Methylobacillus flagellatus KT: one gene and its partner. The protein of the gene in region 1 binds, or shares a complex with, the protein of each later gene. Links are inferred from orthologs where the notes say so. Each region holds a gene or a part of one and is shown in the gene's direction. Other genes may lie near its edges. The genes, in order: trxA and MFLA_RS14880.

Region 1 (8,942 bases):
CTCGCAGAACTATTGGCTGCACCCATCGCCAACTCGGCCGAACTCATCGTTCAGGCGCTACTCAATGAGAAAAAAGTTCTGACTTGCGGCAATGGCGGCTCAGCCTCCAACGCGCAATATTTTGCGTCACGCATGCTCAATCGTTACGAACAGGAGCGCCCAGGACTGGCCGCCATCGCCTTGCCGGCAGATATCTCGACCCTGACCTCAATTGCCAACGACAATCATTTTGAACAGGTGTTTTCACGCCAGATTACCGCGCTAGGCCATCAAGGCGATGTGCTGCTTGCACTCAGCACCAGTGGCAGCTCCAAAAACATCCTGCGCGCGATCTCCGCCGCCAAGGATGCGGGAATGTACATCATCGCGTTTAGCGGTGGTGACGGCGGCGAGCTAGTGGAACTTCTCACCGAAGAAGACATCCATATCGGGGTGCCGCATGAGCACCCCGCCAGAATTCAGGAAGTTTATATGTTGACCCTGCATTGCATTTGCGATGCGATTGATTGTCTTTTGTTAGGAGTGAATTGATATGCGCGCACTTACCCTCTCCACCCTGGCTCCCCTGCTTCTGGCGGTGTCCCTTTCCACACAGCTGGCAGCATGCGTGCCTGCAGTGATTGGAGGAGCAGCTGCTGGCGGTGCCATGGCCGCCGACCGGAGGACCTCCGGCATCTACATTGAAGATCAAAATATAGAACTCAAAGCAAGACACGCCATCTCGCAGGAGCTGGGTGACAAAAACCATATCAGTGTCACCAGTTACAACCGGAATGTGCTGCTGACCGGAGAGGCCGTTGATGAAGCAAGCAAGCAAGCTGCTGAGAAAGCAGTGCGCGGCGTTGAGAACGTCCGCAATGTGATCAATGAAATCGTCATTGGCCCGAAGAGCACATTCAGTGAGCGAAACAATGACACCTACATCACTTCCAAGGTCAAGGCACGTATGGTGAAAGAAAACCGCTTCCCGCCAAATTATGTCAAAGTGGTCACTGAAGCCACCACCGTCTTCTTGTTGGGCCTAGTCACCCGGCAGGAGGCCGAGGATGCCGTGGATATCGCCCGCAGTACCAGCGGGGTAGGCAAGGTGGTCAAGGTATTCGAATATATCGATTAACAGCGGGGCAGTGAGCACCCAGCCAAACTATCCGGGCCGGTTGGGTGCTAGAATGCACTGATCATAGAGGCAATGGTTAAGTCATGGGCACGACAGAGAAATCAGGTATCAAGGAAATCATCATTCAAGGCTTGACCCGGGCAGGCAAACCGTTCAGGCCCAGCGACTGGGTGGACAGAATGTGCAGTACTTATGCCAGTTTCGGCGCTGATCGCAAACTTCGCTATTCTCCGTACCTCAAGCCCCGTGTCATCGAAGGGGTGCGTTGCCTGGCGGTCGATCTGAAGCTGAAGGACACCAACCCCGAAGGCTTCAACCAGCTGATGCATTTTGCCACTGAGAATCAGCTCAATATACTGGACGCTGAAGGCAATAGTATCGATGCAGCCCAGGTGACGGAAATTTAGGCAACTCATCAGCACGACTCCCGCGCCAGCATGGCCCTCCGGGCGCCACAAGGCAGTGACAAATCCACCAAGACTATTTACCATCCTCACTTTAAAGGGGGATTTAGGGAATGCTCTTGAATTTGAACGTGCCGGGATTGGTGGACCATCCACTGATTATTGCAGAAACCAAACCTGCAAAAATTACCAAGTTCCTGAATGCACTCCCAGTCACGAATATATTAGAAACCTCCCAGGCGCTGCAAGAAGAGTTAGAAATCCTCAATCGGCAGAAAGTCGCGCCAGACACCCGGGTCAAAGCACTGGAAACCTATCGCCCAGCCATCATCTCGGTAACGGAATCCCTTGCTGCACATTACTGCAGTGCTCCGCTCCCTCTGCCTGAGCAGGACAAGCAATATGCCATGCTGGCCAACATTTTGTGGACCGAGCTCGCTTATGGCTACAAACTCGCCCTGCTGGATGTCGAAGCCAGGCTATTTAAGCTAGGCGGTACAAAGCTTCTGACCCTATGCGTGCATCGCGCCATGGATGCCTTACGTGTCCAGGTAGAAATTTATTATGAAACCTACCGCGCGCAAGCGCCCTCCCTCTGGAGCGAATTGCACCAGCTTTACTTGTTGGGCGTAACGCGAAACTTGGCAGATACGATGATGGAAGACCCGGTACGCAATCAAACGCTACCCGCCAGCCACATTTACAAGCAGGCTCTGCTACTCAGCCTTGCAGACCCTCAGCATCTCTCCCAGAAAGACATCAAACTCACCTGCGATTATATTGCGCGCTTTGCCGGTCTTGCCCAGCTGCAGCGCCCGGAACCCATGGAAAATCCCGCTGCCATCTTCTTGGTATCAGGCAACCGTGACAAGCCGCCGGTACCACTGGGCAAGCGTCTACGGAAAGTGGATCAGGAGCACGATTTCTTTCTGCTGACCATGGATTTGGCGCGCCAAATCCACCAGCACATCAAGCAATGCCAGCTTGGCCCATTCCCACCGGAAGCGGGCCTACCCGAAAACGCAAATCAGCCACGCTATCAGGACCTGTTGACCTACCTGCTCCGGCACTGGGGAGCTGCTCCAAAACGCATTTACAATCGCACCCCAAAAAATGACGGCATCGAGCTGATCATCGGCTTACCGGCATTACATGCAACGCTATCCGGGAAGACATTGCCAGTCGCAGACAACACATCTGCCAAGCTACCGCGCAGCTCGCGCTGGCAGGCGCTCAACATCAGTGCCGGCGGCATGGCCCTGCGCAAACTGCCCGCAACAGAAGTCCACCTACACATTGGCGACTTGGTGGGCGTCAGGATCAGTCATGCCACCCATTGGGCCATCGGCGTGCTGCGATGGGGCAGCCACACGGAAAATCGTCATCTGGATATTGGCCTCCAGCTACTGGCTCCGGAAGCAAAACCAGTCAGCATGCGATCAACCGACGAACAGCTCACGCCGTTACTGTTGCTGCCAGAGATCGCCACCCTCAAACAGTCTCCTTCTCTGATCGGCGCTCCAGGCAGTTATAGCCCGGCCAGAATCATCGACCTGATACTGGAAGACGGCAGCAACAAACGTGTCATGATTACTCGGTTGATCGAACGAACCAATCAGTTCGATCACTTCCAGTTCAGCGCCTCATGAACACTCGCTGAGCATATCTCAAGCACTACAGTGGTGCACAAACATCACTAGAGTGCACTACTTTATGCCAAAACCCTCATCCACCCAATTGAAGTCAAAGCACAGTATGCTGACCTGGCCATGCAGCACAATCGCCATGGATAGCGTCACGCAAAGCTTACCTGTCGCGATCGAGAGATAAGGCCGCGTCATCTGCAACGAGCCCGGATTCTGCAAGGCCCGACGCAGATAAGGACGGCGCAGCCAGACGGCACCACTCCCATCGGCCAAAGGCCGGTAGCGCCGGTCCGTTGACATTTCAGCACGATCAGCCAGGTAACTGCTGCCAAGCTGTACCCCTTGCTGATCCAGCATATAGCAACGATCGGCCCCGTTCAGCAGCAATAACTTATGGAATGCCAGCTCCGGCAAGGCTCCGGCCTGTAGCTGCGCCACGGCCTGCATGAAGGCGCCGCGGTAATATGTCAGGCACTTTTGGCTCGCGTCCAAGGCGGAGGAAGCCTGGTACCGCTCAAACAATGAAAATATCTTGTTTTCACTCTGCGCTTCGTTGAGCGTATGGGCAGGCATGCCGAAATAATGCCCCTGAACCAGATCGACATCCGTTTCCATTGCCACCATGGCCTCTTCCAAGGTTTCTATGCCCTCAATCAATACCAGGCTGCCAGCCTCGTGGATCAGAGACACGATTCCTGGCAGTAACCGGCGCGCCATCGGCTTTTGCATGGCCTGAACGATCATTGAGCGATCAAGCTTGACGATGTCAGGCGATAATCGCCATATCCGTTCAAAATTGGACTGTCCTGCGCCAAAATCATCGATCGCCACCAGACAGCCCAGATCCTTGTAGAAACCGACAGACTCGGACAACTGCAGCTCGTCGTCGATCGCGCCCTCCATGATTTCCACCACCACCCGTTCAGGCGGCATGTCGTTCTCTTCCAATAGCTGCCGGAAAAAAGCACCATACTGCCTGCCCTGCACAATCACGCGGGGATCGACGTTCAGGAATAGCCAGTCTGCACTTTCGCGCCCCATACTGCAAAAATTACGTAAATGCAGGGCTCGCGACAGGCGATCCAGATGCACGATGCTGGCCTCGTCCCTGGCCAGGGAAAATATCTGATAAGGCGATACTTGCCTGCGCCCATCAATGGCGCGCAGCAACCCTTCGTAGCCGACTACCCGGCAATGCGACAAACTATAAATTGGCTGAAATGCGCTATACAGTTTTACATGCTCATAAGCGGCAAAAACCTTGCCATGCTCCCCAGGCTCGTCCAGGAACTGGAACTTCCCAGTCGTGTTTTTGGTCATCGATGAAGCCCTGTCCTAATATGTCATTGAGGCGATTCGCAGCGCGGATAACAAAAATCCATGCAGCTCAGCAATATCCATGCCTGCATTCAATACTTCACTTGCAGGATTTTTTTCGCTAGGATAGCGGAATTGCTTGGCATGCTATAGTCACAATCCAGCTGGTGCACAAGAGTCACCCAGCATAACCAAAATCATCACTAGAGGTTCAAATGAGCGAACATATTACCCATATCAGCGACGATACTTTCGACCAGGAAGTTTTACAGTCCCAGCTGCCTGTTCTGGTTGACTACTGGGCGGAATGGTGTGGTCCTTGCAAGATGATCGCTCCAATCTTGGACGAAATTGCCAAGGAATATGCTGGCCGTCTGAAGATCGCCAAGCTCAATATCGATGAAAACCAGAACACGCCGCCAAAGTATGGCATTCGTGGCATTCCAACCCTCATGTTATTCAAGGATGGTAATGTGGAGGCCACCAAGGTTGGCGCACTTTCAAAATCCCAACTTACGGCATTTATTGACAGCAATATCTAATAGCGCTACTCTGGCGCCAGGCTCCATCTAAAACAAAACGCTTATAAGCGTCTGAACGCCACAGGAGCCTGGCGGTCATCCTTCAAACAATCCCCGTTTTGCAGCACATCCGATCTTCAACGAGCCTTTCCAAATATGCATTTATCAGACCTGAAGCACCTTCCTGTCACTGAACTAGTCGAAATGGCGATCGCCAATGAGATTGAAGGCGCAAGCCGTATACGCAAACAGGACTTGATCTTTGCGATATTGAAGAACAAGGCCAAGAAAGGCGACAGCATCTTTGGCGATGGCACGCTGGAAGTCCTGCAGGACGGGTTCGGCTTCCTGCGCTCCCCAGACACTTCCTACCTTGCCGGCCCTGACGATATCTATGTTTCGCCTTCGCAGATCCGTCGCTTCAATCTGCATACTGGAGACACGATTCAGGGCGAGATCCGCACTCCGAAAGATGGAGAACGCTATTTTGCGCTGGTGAAAGTGGACAGCGTCAACGGCGAGGCGCCAGAAAACAGCAAGCACAAGATCCTGTTCGAAAACCTGACGCCCCTTTTCCCCACCAAGCCGCTGGTGCTTGAGCGCGACATCCGCAGCGAAGAAAACATCACAGGCCGCGTCATCGACATGATCGCGCCGATAGGCAAGGGGCAGCGAGCCCTGCTGGTAGCGCCGCCCAAGTCGGGCAAGACAGTGATGATGCAGCACATTGCCCATGCCATCACGGCCAACCATCCAGATGTGGTACTCATCGTGCTCATGATCGACGAGCGGCCAGAAGAAGTCACGGAAATGACCCGCTCAGTAAAAGGCGAGGTGGTCGCGTCCACCTTCGATGAACCTGCGACCCGCCATGTGCAAGTCGCAGAAATGGTGTTGGAGAAAGCCAAGCGCCTAGTCGAACACAAGAAAGATGTCGTGATCCTGCTCGACTCCATTACCCGCCTTGCGCGCGCTTACAATACTGTAGTACCAGCCTCTGGCAAGGTTCTGACCGGAGGGGTGGATGCCAATGCACTGCAGCGCCCCAAACGTTTCTTCGGTGCTGCCCGCAACATTGAAGAAGGCGGTTCGCTCACCATCATCGGCACGGCCCTGGTTGATACCGGGTCCCGCATGGACGATGTCATCTATGAAGAATTCAAGGGTACCGGCAACTGCGAACTGCACCTTGACCGCCGCATGGCCGAGAAACGCATCTATCCAGCCATCAACGTCAACAAATCCGGTACTCGCCGTGAAGAGCTGCTGATTGAAAAAGATGTGCTGCAGAAAATATGGGTATTGCGCAAGCTGCTTTATCCGATGGACGATCTCGAGGCCATAGAATTCCTGCTCGACAAGCTCAAGGCCACGAAGAATAATGCCGACTTCTTCGACTCAATGCGTAGGGGTTAACACTGCAGTCCGCTCGGAGCGAGTTGCAATTTATTGATAAGCATTGATATAATGCGCGACTTCCCTGCTAGGCAGGGACCCATACACTGGCCCGCCGCACAAACCGGCATATAGAGGTAAAACATTATGAAACCTGGCATTCATCCAGAATACCGCGAAGTTGTATTCCAAGACATCGGTGCTGATTTCAGCTTCCTGACACGCTCCACCATTGCCGCAAAAGAAACCATCAAATGGACAGACGGCAAGGAATACCCATTGGTGAAGATTGAAGTGTCCTCCCAGTCTCATCCATTCTACACAGGCAAGCAGAAGATTCTCGACACTGCTGGTCGTGTTGAAAAATTCCGTCAGAAATACGGCATGTAATCCAAAAATCACATGTTGCGGAAAAAGGCAGCCTGGGCTGCCTTTTTTGTTTTCCATACGATGACCCCGTGATTAAAATGGGCAGGTATCAACAAAAATACTAAAGGATATACATGGCATTCGAGCTTGAGCACGATTGGCAGGCACACTTGGCAACTCCTCGCGCACGCGTTGGCGAGCGCGCCAAGACGCACCTGCTGATCCTGCTCTGCATTGCATGGATATTTCTCGGACTGATCGGACACGAACCCTGGAAACCGGACGAGGCGCAGACTATCAGCATCGTCAAGAACATGACGGAAGGCAAAGGATTGCTGGCTCCGATCGCCGCAGGACAGCAGTCGATAGAATACCCTCCACTGTATTACTGGAGCGCCGCAGGGTCTGGCAAACTATTGTCGACCATTCTTCCTTTGCATGACGCTGCCAGGCTGATCAACAGCGTCTGGATGGCCATCACCCTGCTCATGGTCGGCATGCTGGGGCGCGAACTCTGGGGCGTTGGCATTGGCCGGCAGATTACCTTTGTCTTCATTGCCTCGATTGGCCTCGTGGCCTCTTCGCACCTGCTGATGCCACAAGTCGCCTCTCTGGCCGGGCTGTCAATGACATTGTATGCCTTGGCACTTGCTAAGCGTCGTCCGATCAGGGCATCGGCACTGCTAGGATCAGGCATAGGAATCAGTTTTCTTGCGACGGGGCTGGCTAGTGCGCTCATCCCTATCGCCACCATGCTGCTGCTGCCCATTCTGTTCAGTCAATGGCGCAGCAAGAGTTTTGCCGTTGTCGCTGCACTAAGCCTGCTGGTTGCCAGCCCGTGGCTTTCCATCTGGCCTTGGCTGCTATACAGCACTGACCCAATGCAATTCCACACCTGGTGGCACAACAGCCTCTCCGGCTCAGGGACGGTCACTTACCCTTATATCCTGCGCACACTGCTCTGGTATTCCTGGCCAGCGCTGCCCATTGCCGCATGGGGTGCGTGGCGTTACCGCGCCGTACTCTTCATCAAACCCAAAATGCAGTTGTTGCTGGTCTTTTTTGTAGTCAGCATCATCATTATCGGTGTCGCGTTCGAGCGCCGCGAGATCCATATCCTGCCCATCTTGCTACCGTTAGCCGCCCTGGCGGGAGGAAGTATCGAAACATTGAAGCGCGGGGCTGCTGGCGCACTGGACTGGTTTGGCTTGCTATTATTCGGCCTGCTGGGGGCGCTGATCTGGCTCGGCTGGTTTGCCATGCTGACAGGCGTGCCCGCCAAGATTGCCGAACGCATGCAATTCCTAGCGGCCACCCAGGAAGCGCACCTGAACATTCTAGCCCTGGCTGCAGCCCTGACCGTCACTATTATCTGGCTGTTTGTGGTTTCAAACAGCCAACGTTCCAATCGCGGTGCGCTGACCAACTGGGCCGTCGGCATGACAATGGCATGGGGGTTATTGATGACACTCTGGCTGCCCTGGATAGACAACGCACGCGGCTACAAGCATGTCTTTGAAGCGCTCAATGAAGCTATGCCCGCGCAATATGCATGTATCAACAGCTATGGCGTAGGCGCTGCACAGACCGCTTTACTTGACTACTATACCGGCTTGACCATCCAGCCACAGCGCGCTCCCCGCAGCCATCACCCGGCCTGCGATCTTTACCTGGTGCAGGAAGACAGCCGACACGTCACCCTGACTCCCGGTGATGACTGGCAGCTGATATGGTCTGGCAACCGTGCCTTGGACAGGCGCGAAAGCTTTAGGCTCTTCATGCGCCGCCCCAGTTCGTCAGCGGAAGATTAAAGATACCGGGCAATATTAAAGCGGTTGTAGCAAAGACGCCAATGCCTCTGCATCCTGAGCGATACAGCTGCTGGCCTTGGCCTCCATCGCACGATAGCGTGCCAGCACATCATGTCCGAATGGCGTGACCTTCGCACCACCACCATGGCTCCCGCCCGTCGCTGTTGCGACCAGCGGCTCGCGAAAACTTTTATTCATGGCATCCACTAGATCCCAGGCACGCTTGTAGGACATTCCCATAGCCCGCGCACCTGCAGATATCGAGCCACTTTTGTCTATGGCTTCCAATAAATCAGCCTTTCCTGGGCCGATCGCAACCAAATGCTGATATGGCAGGCGGATCTTGATACTGATTGCGCTCA
Region 2 (8,989 bases), 840 kb from region 1 along the record:
GCTTGCAGCCAGGCCAGCTTGGCGTAGGTCGTGCCGGGGCAGGACTCGGCCATCTTGGTCAGGCCCAGGTTGATCGCGTCTGCCAGGATCGTGGTCAGCAGCAGGTTCTTGTCCTTGGCCAGGTCGCCCGACTTCAGATGCGTGAAGTGCCGGGTGAAGCCCGTCCATTCGTCCACCTCCAGCAGCAGTTCGGTGATCTTGACGTGCGGCAGGATCATCGCCGTCTGGTCAATCAGGGCCTGCGCAGTGTCGGGTACCGCCGCATCAAGCGGCGTGATTTTCAGGCCCGATTCGGTGATGATGGCGTCTGGCAGGTCATTGGCCAGTGCCATGCGGTTGACGGTGGCGAGCTGCATTTCCAGCAGCGTCAGCCGGTCGTGCAGGTACTGGTCGCAGTCGGTGGCCACGGCCAGCGGCAATTCGCTGGCCCGCTTTAGGCTGGCGAATTTCGCGGGCGGCACCAGGTAGTCCTCGAAGTCCTTGAACTGGCGCGAACCCTGCACCCATATGTCGCCGGAGCGCAGCGCGTTCTTCAGCTCCGACAGCGCGCACAGTTCGTAGTAGCGCCGGTCGATGCCGGCGTCGGTCATCACCAGCTTCTGCCAGCGCGGCTTGATGAAGTCTGTCGGCGCGTCGGCAGGCACCTTGCGGGCGTTGTCGCTGTTCATGCCGCGCAGCACGTCGATGGCCTCCAGCACGTCCTTGGCGGCGGGCGCGGCCCGCAGCTTGAGCACGTCGAGGAATTCCGGCGCGTAGCGGCGCAGCGTGGCGTAGCTCTCGCCGATGCGGTGCAGGAAATCGAAGTCCTCAGGCTGCGCGAGCCGCTGCGCCTCGGTGACGCTCTCGGCGAAGGCGTCCCAGGACATGACGGCCTCGATGGCGGCGAACGGATCGCGGCCCGATTGCTTGGCCTCGATCAGTGCCTGACCGATGCGGCCGAACAGCCGCACCTTGGCGTTGATCGCCTTGCCGGATGCCTGGAACTGCTGCTGATGCTTGTTCTTGGCGGCGTTGAACAGCTTGCCCAGGATGCGGTCATGCAGGTCGATGATTTCGTCGGTAACGGTGGCCATGCCCTCAATGGCGAGCGCCACCAGGGTCGCGTAGCGGCGCTGCGCCTCGAACTTGGCCAGGTCGGCAGGCGTCATCTGGCCGCCCTCGCGGGCGATCTTGAGCAGCCGGTTCTGGTGAACCAGCCGCTCGATGCCGGAAGGCAGGTCGAGTGCCTGCCACGCCTTGAGGCGTTTGATGTGTTCGAGCATGTGCCGCGAGTTCGGCTTAGCGGGCGACTGGCGCAGCCAGGCAAGCCAGGTCGTTTGGCCGTTGTCCCGGCGCTTGAGCAGATCGTCGAGGCGGCGGCGATGCCCGTCCGACAGCGGCTCGGTCAAGGCGTCGTAGATGCGCCGGTTGGCGCGGGTGATTGCTTCGGCACAGACGCGCTCGATGACATCCAGCGTCGGAATGATGATGTGCCGGTGGCGCAGCGCATCGAGGACGCTGGCGGCCAGCACGATGCCCTTGTCGGTCTGCAAGGCCAGCTCGGTCGTGGCATGGACGGCCTGCCGATAGTGCGCCAGGCCGAACGGCTCCATGCCCAGGTACGCCCGCAGTTCGAGCAGATGCTCGCGCCGGGTTTCCTCCCGCTCAGCATACTGCGGCCAACACACCGGGTCGAGCCGCAGTTGCCGTCCGATCCATTGCAGCAGGGACATCGGCACCGCGGCGTCGGGAAGCAGGCCCTGACCGGGGAAGCGCAGCAAGCACAACTGCACCGCGACACCCAGTCGGTTCGCATCCCCACGTCGCTGGCGAATCAGTGACAGGTCGGCCTCGCTGAACGTGTAGTGCCGGATCAATTCATCTTCGGTATCGGGTAACGCTAGCAGGCTTGCCCGCTCGGCGGCGGTCAGAATGGAGCGTCGGGGCATGGTCAGTCGTCCGTTCTCAGGTATTGGTAGAGGGTTTCGCGGCTGATGCCGAACTCGCGGGCGAGCTGGGCTTTCTGCTCGCCGGCAGCGGCCCGTCGGCGCAGCTCGGCGACCCGCTCCGGCGAGAGCGCCTTCTTTCGACCCCGGTACGCACCGCGCTGCTTGGCGAGCGCGATGCCCTCGCGCTGCCGTTCACGGATCAAGGCCCGCTCGAACTCGGCGAACGCGCCCATCACCGACAGCATCAGGTTCGCCATCGGCGAGTCCTCGCCAGTGAAGGTCAGGCTCTCCTTGACGAACTCGATGCGCACACCGCGCTGAGTGAGCTTCTGCACCAGGCGGCGCAGGTCGTCCAGGTTGCGCGCCAGGCGGTCCATGCTGTGCACCACCACCGTATCGCCCTCGCGCACGAAGGCGAGCAGCCGTTCCAGCTCGGGGCGCTGGGTGTCCTTGCCCGACGCCTTGTCGGTGAACAGCCGGTCCACCAAAACATGCTCAAGCTGGCGTTCCGGGTTCTGGTCAAAGCTGCTGACGCGAACGTAGCCGATGCGTTGACCGTGCAACGTGTCCTCCTGAGGGTAATGTGTCAGGAAGAAATCTATGACCCTTGACGGCGGATGTCAATTAATTCGGAAGGCGACTCTATTCTGACGCTTGCGCATTGGACGGTCTGACGCCAGGTTAGGGTATAGTCTAAGCGGACAGAGCAACGCGCTTGCATCGTTTGATATTTGTAGTATTATTTAAATATGGAAAAGCAAGTCGCAACATCGATCTTCGAATCCCTCTCATCGGGCTTGCGCTTGGACGTGTTCAGGCTGTTGGTCAAGAAGGGGCCAGACGGCATGGTGGCGGGCGAGATTGCGAACGCGCTGGATGTGCCGCCGGCCAACCTCTCTTTTCACCTGAAGGCGCTGTCACAAGCTCGCTTGGTGACGGTTGAGCAGGAGGGCCGCTTCCAACGTTACCGAGCGGACATCCCGTTGATGTTGGATCTGATCGCTTACCTCACGGATGAGTGTTGCACTGGCAGTCCCGCTAAATGCGTAGAAAAGGTTGCTGCCTCGAACTGCGCCAAGGAACTGTTGCCCCCCCCTGTCACCCACTCCAACGAAAGCGACAACATGAATATCCTGTTTCTTTGTACCGGTAACTCCTGCCGTTCTATTTTGGCGGAAGCGGTCTTTAACCACTTGGCTCCGACAGGCTGGAAAGCCATGAGTGCGGGAAGTCAGCCGACCGGGACCGTCCATCCGCGTTCCCTGGCGCTCTTGGCGCGTGAAGGTATCGACACGAACGGACTGCACAGTAAATCATGGGACAACCTGCCGCAGGTCCCGGATGTGGTCATCACCGTGTGCTCGAATGCTGCTGGGGAAACCTGTCCGGCGTATCTTGGCGCGGTACTGCGTGCGCATTGGGGTGTTGACGATCCCGCTCATGCCACAGGGACCGAAGCGGAAATCGAAGCAGCGTTCACGGCGGCCTACCGTATCTTGCGGCGTCGCATCGAAGCTTTCCTCGCGCTGCCGTTGGTGGAGCTTGCGCGCGACCGGACACGCTTGAAGGCGGAACTGGATCGGATTGGGGCGCTTTCGGCGTAGTTTTTTTAACTTATATTTGAATACTTGATGGAGAGTTTAAATGAAGAAGATCGAAGTGTTTGACCCATCGCTGTGTTGCAGCACCGGCGTCTGCGGCGTGGAGGTTGACCAAGCCTTGGTGACTTTTGCTGCTGATGTTGATTGGGCGAAGCAGAACGGCGCGCACATCGAGCGCTACAACCTGGCGCAGCAGCCACAGATGTTTGCCGACAACGCGACCGTAAAAGGATTTTTGCAGCGCTCCGGTCAGGGTGCGCTACCACTGATCCTGGTCGATGGTGAAGTGGCGCTCGCGGGACGTTATCCGAAGCGGGCTGAATTGGCCCTCTGGATCGGCATTGATCAACCGGCAGACGCCGCCAAGCCGGCGACGGGCGGTTGCTGCTCCGGCCCGCGTGGCTGCTGCTGAACAACATGGAGAAAACAATGATGAAATTCCTGCAACTTCCTCCCCGTTTTCTGTTTTTCACGGGCAAGGGTGGCGTCGGCAAGACCTCGATTGCCTGCGCCACGGCCATTCAGTTAGCCGAAGCCGGAAAGCGCGTCCTCCTGGTCAGTACCGACCCGGCATCCAATGTCGGGCAGGTATTTGGTGTCGATATCGGTAATCGCGTCACACCGATTCCGGCGGTTCCACGTCTTTCTGCTCTGGAGATTGATCCCGAGGCAGCGGCCAGTGCCTATCGGGAGCGCCTGGTTGGCCCGGTCCGCGGCGTGCTTCCTGATGACGTGGTGAAGGGCATCGAGGAATCGTTGTCCGGCGCGTGTACCACCGAAATCGCCGCATTTGACGAGTTCACTGCGCTACTGACCAACGCGGCACTCACGGCTGATTACGAGCACATCATCTTTGACACTGCGCCCACCGGCCACACCATCCGCTTGCTGCAACTGCCGGGCGCGTGGAGCGGTTTCCTGGAAGCTGGCAAGGGTGATGCCTCGTGCCTAGGCCCGCTGGCCGGTCTGGAAAAGCAGCGTACTCAGTACAAGGCGGCTGTTGAAGCCTTGGCTGATCCGCTGCAAACCCGCCTGGTGCTGGTCGCTCGCGCCCAGCAGGCGGCCTTGCGCGAGGTCGCCCGAACCCACGAAGAACTGGCAGCCATAGGCCTCAAACAGCAACATCTCGTCATCAACGGCATCCTGCCGCACGTCGAAGCCGCTACCGACCCGCTGGCCGCTGCAATCCACGAACGGGAACAAACAGCGCTGAAGAACATCCCGGCTACGTTGACTGCGCTTCCGCGTGATCACGTAGAACTTAAGCCCTTCAATCTCGTCGGCCTTGAAGCACTGCGGCAGTTGCTGACCGACCTTCCTCCACAAGCACCCGCAGCGGTTGATTCCCCGATCGAACTCGACGAGCCCAGCGTGGCCGAGCTGATCGACGGCATCGCGGCGGATGGACACGGGCTGATCATGTTGATGGGCAAGGGTGGTGTAGGCAAGACAACCCTGGCGGCCGCCATCGCGGTCGAACTGGCGCATCGCGGCTTACCGGTGCATCTGACGACCTCCGATCCTGCTGCCCACTTGACCGACACACTGGATTCCTCGCTCGATAATCTGACCGTGAGCCGAATCGATCCGCATGCCGAGACCGAGCGCTATCGCCAGCACGTCCTGGAAACCAAGGGCGCTCAACTCGATGCCGAAGGTCGCGCGCTGTTGGAAGAGGATTTGCGTTCGCCCTGCACGGAAGAGATTGCTGTCTTCCAGGCGTTCTCCCGCATCATTCGCGAGGCCGGGAAAAAGTTCGTCGTCATGGACACGGCCCCGACCGGGCACACCTTGCTCCTGCTCGACGCGACGGGTGCGTATCACCGCGAAGTGTCACGACAAATGGGCAAGACCGGCGTGCACTTCACGACGCCGATGATGCAATTGCAGGACCCGAAGCAAACGAAGGTACTCGTCGTCACGCTGGCGGAGACGACGCCGGTACTGGAGGCCGCCAACCTGCAAGCTGATTTGCGCCGTGCCGGGATCGAGCCCTGGGCCTGGATCATCAACACCAGCGTGGCGGCAGCTTCGGCCAAGTCGCCGTTACTGCGTCAGCGTGCGGCCAACGAGCTACGCGAAATCAGCGCTGTGGCGAATCAGCACGCGGACCGTTACGCGGTTGTCCCGCTGCTGAAGGAAGAACCGATCGGTACAGAACGACTGCGTGCGCTCATCCATCCTCAAGCATAAGAGATCGACCATGTTGATCTGAAATTTCATGACGCCCGATCCGGTAACCGTTCAACCTGAGACACCGGTTGACGACATTGCGAGGCTGCTGCTTGCCCATCGTATCAATGGTCCAGTGATCGAAGGCGCTGGTCGGCTGATCGGCGTTGTGACTGCGGAGGACTTGATTCACCGGGGCGCGGACGAACGGCTCGAACCCCGTGAATCGGTCTGGAAGGAGAACTTCTGGGTTTCCTTTCTTGGCCCAAAAGGGACGCAGCGCGACAAGGCCGGGGGGCGTACTGCCGCAGAGGTAATGACCACGGAAGTGCATAGCGTCGCGGCGGCCATGCATCCCTCCGTTGCAGCCCGGCTGATGGTGGATCATCACTTAACGTCCCTTCCTGTCGTGGAGGATGGGAAAGTGATCGGCGTCATCTCCCGGATTGATCTCTTGAGCCTTCTTAAAGAACTCGAAAACCCCCTGAAAAGAGAGAATTGACGTGATTGCTGCCCTATTGATTTTTCTTGCCACTATCGCCTTGGTGATCTGGCAGCCGCGCGGGCTGGGCATTGGCTGGAGTGCGACGCTTGGCGCTGTCGTGGCGTTACTGTCCGGTGTCGTTCACTTCGGTGACATTCCTGTCGTCTGGCAGATCGTCTGGAACGCCACAGCCGCATTCATTGCCATCATCATCATTAGCCTGTTACTCGATGAGGCCGGGTTTTTCGAATGGGCAGCCTTGCACGTCGCACGCTGGGGCGGAGGGAAAGGACGTCTGCTGTTTGCGCTGATCATCCTGCTGGGTGCAGCCGTCGCCGCGCTTTTCGCCAACGATGGCGCAGCACTGATTCTCACGCCAATCGTCATGGCCATGTTGTTGGCACTGGGGTTCAGTCCGGCGGCAACGCTCGCCTTCGTCATGGCGGCCGGTTTCATCGCAGATGCCGCCAGCTTGCCGCTTGTCGTATCCAACCTGGTTAACATCGTCTCTGCCGACTTTTTCAATATCGGGTTCAATGACTACGCTGCGGTGATGGTTCCAGTGAATATTGTCGCCATCATTGCCTCTCTGGCCGTGCTGTCGATCTATTTCCGCCGCAGCATCCCCGCACGCTACGACGTGAATCAATTGAAACAGCCGAAAGAGGCCATTCGCGATGTGGCTACGTTTCGTTTCGGCTGGGTGGTTCTGGCCCTGCTGCTGGTCGGATTCTTCGGCCTTGAGCCGCTAGGCGTGCCGGTTAGCGCCGTGGCTGCCGCAGGCGCCCTGCTGTTGCTCGTAGTCGCTGCGCGCGGGCATGTCATCAGCACCCGCAAAGTGATCCGTGAAGCGCCTTGGCAAATCGTCGTTTTCTCGCTGGGAATGTATCTCGTGGTCTATGGGTTGCGTAACCAAGGACTGACGGAGCATATCGCAAGGCTGCTGGATTACTCCGCACAAGGCGGCGTATGGGGTGCCGCCTTTGGAACTGGCTTCCTCACAGCGCTCCTGTCCTCGGCCATGAACAACATGCCTACGGTACTGGTGGGCGCCCTATCCATTGATGCCACGAGCGCAACGGGCGTGGTGAAGGACGCGATGATCTACGCCAATGTGATTGGTAGTGACCTGGGGCCGAAGATCACCCCCATCGGCTCGCTGGCGACGCTGCTTTGGTTGCATGTGCTGGCGCGCAAGGGAATGACAATCACATGGGGATATTACTTCAAGGTGGGCATTGTGCTAACCGTCCCCGTACTCGCGGCGACCCTGGCAGCGCTGGCACTGCGCCTGAGTCTCACTTGATGCGCGCGGAGCGCTGTTTGCAGACATACAGTATTGGAGTGAAGCAGTACCTGTCGCCGCTCGGCTGGGAACACATCAACCTGACTGGCGATTACCTCTGGCGTAGCAGCGCCAAGATCGGCGCAGGCAAGTTCAGGCCGCTACGGCCGCTGCAACCGGCTTAGCGTACGATTTTTTCCGTTTTCTGAGACGACCCCCTTATATGGTAAGCCGGATGCCATGGAGCATATCGTCAGCAAGTTCGGCTACGCGATCCGCGATCCGGGCGATTATTGGGATCTCCCCATTCTGAGTGTGAGTCCGGTAGAGCAGGCATTCGAGCTCTTCAATGTGGAAATCATTCCCGTGCCTATCCTGCACGGCCGGCTGGAAATGTATGGCTACAGGCTTGGTCGGCTAGCTTATCTCACAGACGCCTCAGCTATTCCAGAAGCGTCGCTGGAATTGCTGCAAGGTCTTGATGTCCTGTTGCTGGATTGCTTGCGCTATACTCCGCACTACACGCATTTCAGTCTTGAGCAAAGTCTGGAGCAGGCCGCTATCATCGGCGCCAAGCAAACCTACCTCATCCATATGACGCATGAAATGGAGTATGAGGCGGTCAGCAAAATGCTGCCATCATCAGTGCAGGTAGGGTATGATGGCCTCAAGCTTGAAATAGCTGATTTTTAATGCAAAGGGCTTGCCGCATGACGGATGAGTCCGACATATAGAGGAAGAAGGAGTTGTTGTATGGCTTTGCACAAAAAATATCTACTGGTGGCTGGTGCCTTGCTTGCATCTGTCATGGTGAATGCGCCCCTGATGGCCGAACCCAAAAAGACGACCTATACCGAAGAGGAGTTTCTGAACGCATTTGGCAACAAGACGCGTAGCGTCGTTGCCAAGCAGCTTGGCGAGCCACTCAAGAAAGAGCAGTCTGTGAAGCCAAGCAATGCCTCCAACATCATTGGGCGTCCTACGGAAAAACAGGGCAAGCCTGACCAAGTGGAGATGTGGTACTACAAGGACCTGGTGAAGTATGATCCTAAGCGGACCTATAAAACCATTGAACTGACATTTGTAAATGACCGATGCGTGAATATCGCATTCTTCAATAATCGATAAATCAAAGCCGGGGTTTCCCGGCTTTTTGTTTTTACCAATAGGCACGCAGCGTCAGTGTGACTGCGAGGAGCGTGGATCATAAGCATCGCGCAAACCCTCGCCAAACAGGTTGTATCCTAATACTGTGATCAGAATCGCCAGACCAGGGAATAGGGATAGCCACCAGGCAAATTGAATATACTCCTTGCCGTCGGTGAGAATGTTACCCCATGATGCTTGTGGGGCCTGTACGCCTAATCCCAGGAAGCTCAAGCCTGATTCAATCAACACTGCACTGGCCACGCCGAGTACTGAACTAACAATCACCGGCGTCATGCTGTTAGGCAGTAAGTGTTTGAAGATCAAGCGATTGTCGTTGGCGCCAAGGGTTTCCGCCGCCATGACGAATTCG

The links.
Region 2: the proteins of trxA (region 1) and MFLA_RS14880 are in contact, whole or in part, in an NMR structure (PDB 2IPA), measured with the Bacillus subtilis proteins. The link is inferred for Methylobacillus flagellatus KT from one-to-one orthologs.

The regions. Positions count from the first base shown.
Region 1 is NC_007947.1:2,438,591-2,447,532, forward strand. The notes cover bases 3,459-6,362. They hold trxA (thioredoxin TrxA), read left to right. Parts: upstream 3,459-4,699; coding sequence 4,700-5,026; downstream 5,027-6,362. Other genes in these bases: MFLA_RS11690 (sensor domain-containing phosphodiesterase), read right to left, coding at 3,459-4,487; rho (transcription termination factor Rho), read left to right, coding at 5,162-6,362. In the rest of the region: MFLA_RS11670 (phosphoheptose isomerase), read left to right, coding at 1-531; MFLA_RS11675 (BON domain-containing protein), read left to right, coding at 533-1,117; MFLA_RS11680 (DUF3579 domain-containing protein), read left to right, coding at 1,201-1,524; MFLA_RS11685 (hypothetical protein), read left to right, coding at 1,635-3,170; more of MFLA_RS11690, read right to left, coding at 3,228-3,458; more of rho, read left to right, coding at 6,363-6,421; MFLA_RS11705 (type B 50S ribosomal protein L31), read left to right, coding at 6,548-6,790; MFLA_RS11710 (ArnT family glycosyltransferase), read left to right, coding at 6,904-8,580; MFLA_RS11715 (winged helix-turn-helix domain-containing protein), read right to left, coding at 8,596-8,942. UniProt on the Bacillus subtilis protein: Participates in various redox reactions through the reversible oxidation of its active center dithiol to a disulfide and catalyzes dithiol-disulfide exchange reactions.
Region 2 is NC_007947.1:1,593,234-1,602,222, reverse strand. Bases 1,842-4,792 are described here. They hold MFLA_RS14880 (arsenate reductase ArsC), read left to right. Parts: upstream 1,842-3,052; coding sequence 3,053-3,532; downstream 3,533-4,792. Other genes in these bases: arsA (arsenical pump-driving ATPase), read left to right, coding at 3,959-4,792; arsD (arsenite efflux transporter metallochaperone ArsD), read left to right, coding at 3,573-3,941; MFLA_RS07660 (recombinase family protein), read right to left, coding at 1,931-2,491; MFLA_RS07665 (Tn3 family transposase), read right to left, coding at 1,842-1,928. In the rest of the region: more of MFLA_RS07665, read right to left, coding at 1-1,841; more of arsA, read left to right, coding at 4,793-5,722; MFLA_RS07640 (CBS domain-containing protein), read left to right, coding at 5,751-6,203; MFLA_RS07635 (arsenic transporter), read left to right, coding at 6,205-7,491; MFLA_RS14540 (hypothetical protein), read left to right, coding at 7,509-7,655; MFLA_RS07625 (hypothetical protein), read left to right, coding at 8,224-8,598; MFLA_RS07620 (ABC transporter permease), read right to left, coding at 8,650-8,989. UniProt on the Bacillus subtilis protein: Catalyzes the reduction of arsenate [As(V)] to arsenite [As(III)]. In vitro, can dephosphorylate para-nitrophenyl phosphate (pNPP).